2 regions of the Bacillus sp. T-10(2022) genome follow, and region 2 is predicted to be linked to the other one. Evidence: a T-box and tRNA genes for the amino acid it is inferred to sense, from the RefSeq annotation. Region 2 holds a T-box; the other holds one or more tRNA genes.

Region 1 (2,205 bases), 900 kb from region 2:
ACTGCGAGAAGTGCCTGAAATTGAAGGATGCTCAAAAATCTGCCAGGAAATTTTGGACCTTCAAGAAGCGCTTCAGTTTTGCGGAGAAGCAACTGGCTAATCAATCTATTAATCCTCATATTGGAGTTCATTTTTGAATCCCTTTCTTTAAATGAGTGATTCTTCGTCCCTATTAATAGGATGAAATTGGAAGGTTTATAGAAAAGTCTGTAAAAATGCCAGTTTTCATTATAAAATGTAATTACAAAGAGAAAGGTGATGAACCATGTCAAACGTTGCTAAATTTCGTGATTTTTTAACTAGTGAGAAAATCTATATGAATGAGTTGAATGAAGATGGCACCACCTTTTTTAGGGCTGAGCAAAAGTTAAAGGACGGGTGGAAGGTCCTTTTAGTATTTGCTTTCAATCAAGATGAAAATGTGGCGGACTTATTTTGCTTTAATGTCGCCGAGTTGAAGAATCCTGAAAAGAAACAGGATGTACATACACTGTTGAATGAATATAATGCTAATTTTAGGTATTCCAAGCTGTATGAGGAAAATGGGACCATTTCCATTCGGTATTCATACTCCATTGAGGGGGATATCGTACCGGATCTGGCGTTCAGGAAGTTAATCATGCTGCTTGAAACGGCACAGCAGGTTTATCCGCGGTTAATGGAAGTCATTTGGTCTTAAATCATCATATATAGGATGTAAAAGTTCTCTGAATCAGGGGACTTTTTAACATTTTTACTAGAGTGAATGAATATATTAACGTTACAATACGGTAATTATTAATTTTTTTTAAAAGAACTATTGCATTTTTTCACATTAAACTATATAATTAATTTTGTTGATTGGTAATTCGACAAACTTCTACAAGAATATGCGGGTGTAGTTTAGTGGTAAAACCTCAGCCTTCCAAGCTGATGATGAGGGTTCGATTCCCTTCACCCGCTCCAATACATACTCATAACGTAGGGTTTCGTTACCTGGAGAACGAAGCTTTGCGTTTTAATATTATTACAAGAATTCTACTGTTTACAGTGGGATTTTTTTATTGTCCAAATTGCCTGCATTTTATCGAAGCGCTAATACAGTATGTTATGCCCGAAAACCGAGTTTTTATTTTTTAATTATCCTCCATCCTGGAGAGTGGGGATTTCGATTTAGCACAAACTTAGTCAATGTGATTAGCTACGTTAGTAGAATCAGTTTGACTAAGTTTGTGCTTTTTTTGTTAATGGGGAAGAGAAAGGCGTGCCAGGCTTATGTAGCATCGATGATTATCAATCGAAAGGCAGAAAGTAACCATTTTAAACCGGTCAGCCGAGACCCCAGAGACGTTTACTTTGATGAGGCTTCGAAAGACAGTCGGCGGAAAGGGAGCGGATTTCTGGAATCGACTGAAATGAAATTTAAGAAAAAACCGTAGGCTAGGCTCATCCCGACCCAAGTTTAAGACGAGTTGATCCTTGAGGTTTTTTTACAGTAATCCTTAATGGATGGAAGAAATTTGCGACACTCCTGCCGAATAACTGGCTAGCCGAGACCCCACAGGCGCTTGAGCCGAGGAGGCTTGGCAGACAGTCGGCGGAAAGGGAGCGGATTTCTGAAATCAACTGGAATGTAGTTTAAGAAAAAACCGTAGGCTGGACTCATCCAGAACCAGGTTTAAGACTGGGTGATCCTTCATGTTTTTTTTACTGTAATCCTCAATGGATGGAAGAAATGCACGACACTCCTGCCGAATAACCGGCTAGCCGAGACCCCACAAAAGCTTGCTTGATGAGGCTTAGTAGACTGTTGGCGGAAAGGGAGCGGATTTCTGAAATCAATTGGAATGTAGTTTAAGAAAAAACAGTAGGCTGGACTCATCCAGAACCAGGTTTAAGACTGGGTGATCCTTCATGTTTTTTTTACTGTAATCCTCAATGGATGGAAGAAATGCACGACACTCCTGCCGAATAACCGGCTAGCCGAGACCCCACAAAAGCTTGCTTGATGAGGCTTGGTAGACTGTTGGCGGAAAGGGCGGATTTCTGAAATCAATTGGAATGTAGTTTAAGAAAAAACAGTAGGCTGGACTCATCCCGAACCAAATTTATGACTAGGTGATCCTATATGCTCTTAAATTTTAGGTTCTGGGATGATCGATCGGTTGTATAAAAGGATATTAGCGCACTGGTTTTATTAATTGGAAAAATCATAAATAGACCCCT
Region 2 (2,205 bases):
ACAACTGCTTCATTGATGCTGTCACAAAACGGGCAGGCAGCTCTTCCAATCCAATCTCCAATAACAAATCACGCTTGCTCATTTGTATTCTCCCCTTTCACTTTCAGAATCGGGAAGCCTAATTTTTCCCGCTCTTCATAGAAGGTTTTGGCAACCTTGCGCGCTAGGTTACGGCACCGGGCAATATAACCCGTTCTTTCCGTCACCGAGATGGCACCTTTGGCATCCAAAAGGTTAAATGTATGTGAACATTTCAAAACATAATCATATGCGGGATGTACAAGTCCTTCTTCCATTTGCCGATGCGCTTCCTTTTCATACATCGTGAAAAGCTGAAACAGCATATCAAGGTCGGAGGTTTCGAACGTATATTTCGAATGTTCGTATTCCGGCTGTCCAAAAATATCGCGAACTGTGAATCCATCTGTCCATTCCAGGTCAAATACGTTTTCCTTATCTTGAATGTATGAGGCGAGACGTTCGATCCCGTATGTAATTTCCACGGAAACCGGCTTGCACTCAAGGCCGCCCACTTGTTGGAAATATGTAAATTGCGTGATTTCCATTCCATCAAGCCACACTTCCCAACCGAGACCAGCACACCCTAGTGATGGATTTTCCCAGTTGTCCTCCACAAAGCGAATATCATGCTCAAGCGGATTTATCCCTAAAGCGCGTAAAGAATCCAAATATAACTCTTGGATATTGTCAGGCGACGGCTTCATGATCACTTGGAACTGATGGTGCTGATACAGACGGTTAGGGTTCTCACCATAACGACCGTCAGCAGGACGGCGTGAAGGCTCCACGTAAGCAACGCTCCAAGGCTCCGGTCCAATGGCTCTCAGGAACGTGTATGGGCTCATCGTTCCTGCCCCTTTCTCGACATCATAAGCATTCATTAATATGCAGCCTTGTTCAGACCAATGCTTTTGTAACGTTAAAATCATATTTTGAATATTCATCGTACACCTCCAAGTTATTTAAAACGGCTCTTTTTAAAATCAGGTCGGAACCCATCACATTTTGGCAAACAAAAAACTCCCGTCCCTATGCGAAATGCATAGGGACGAGAGTATACCCGCGGTTCCACCCTAATTGCCGTTTATAAAACGGCCTCTTTTCAAAGCAACATGCTCCGGAAACGCCCTTCCCTGTAAATCCATATCCCGGCTTCCACCGTCCCGGGTTCGCTTTTTATGGAGAATGACAGATACTCTTTTCCATCAACGCAATCTTCTTATTTTGATGATTAGAATTTTATACAAACTAGCATGGAATGTCAATAGGTCAGATCTTAAAACATATCTTTCATCGTATCAATCTGTTTCAGGAACTTTTTTGATTTCAAGTTCAGACCAGAATATTCCTCATAATAAGCATCGATGATCTTCCGTAGTTCTTTTTTCGTTTCAGGCTTGACGGAAATGTTTCCGAGCCTTGATAAATCGAAATAATAAAAGATCCGCAACAATTTGACGGCTGCAGGTGAAATTTTATAATGATAAGGGTCCTTCCCCAGGCAGCGGTGACAGATAAACCCCGCTTCCCGAAGCGAGAAGGAGAATTCCCCTTCCGTTTCACCACATACAGCACATTGATTCAGCACTGGGTTAATCCCATTGACGGGCAGCATCTTCATTTCAAAAATGAATTTCAATACCTCTGCGTCATATTCTTCGTTTATGTAATGCAAGGTTTGCGAAAGCAACTCATACAAATATGGATTCGGTTTCTTATCCTCGACGCTTTTATCAAGCAATTCAACAATATAAGAAGCATAAGCAGTGGCAAAAAGATCCTCCCTTATGAAACGGAGTGAATCGACCATTTCTCCTTGCTGAAGACTTCCGAGTCCGGTTGATGTAGTTACAAGAAAATACCCGGAGCAAAAAAGCTGTGTGACGGCAGAAAGCCTGCTGTTAGGTTTACTGGCTCCTCTAGCCATAACGCCAATTTTTCCTAGCTCACGGGTATATATAGTAATGATTTTGTTATTTTCTCCATATGCAGTTCGCCTTATGACAATGCCCTCACATTTTTGGAGCATACCAAGACACCACCCATGCTCGCCAAGGCTAACCTATGAAACAGGAAAATCAATTTCTGCTAGCTCATCATTTAATACCAAGTGTCTTTCCTGTCTTTCGACTTCTATCTCCTTAAACAGCAAATAGGTGTCCACATTACCTGTTTCAGTGAATA

What was found. The T-box of region 2 lies ahead of glyQ (glycine--tRNA ligase subunit alpha). A T-box ahead of a tRNA ligase gene usually reads a tRNA of that ligase, here a tRNA-Gly.
Region 1: it encodes a tRNA-Gly, which carries the amino acid that the T-box ahead of glyQ (glycine--tRNA ligase subunit alpha) is inferred to sense. The anticodon was not compared.

What each region holds. Positions count from the first base shown of each region.
Region 1 covers NZ_CP113518.1:4,740,539-4,742,743, reverse strand. Annotated here, with positions in the region: gene OSJ91_RS23340 (YbjN domain-containing protein) at 266-679, shown strand; tRNA gene OSJ91_RS23335 (tRNA-Gly) at 872-945, shown strand.
Region 2 covers NZ_CP113518.1:3,835,696-3,837,900, forward strand. Annotated here, with positions in the region: gene glyS (glycine--tRNA ligase subunit beta) at 1-82, opposite strand, end outside; gene glyQ (glycine--tRNA ligase subunit alpha) at 69-965, opposite strand; T-box leader at 1,063-1,239, opposite strand; gene recO (DNA repair protein RecO) at 1,298-2,050, opposite strand; gene OSJ91_RS18735 (YqzL family protein) at 2,084-2,205, opposite strand, start outside.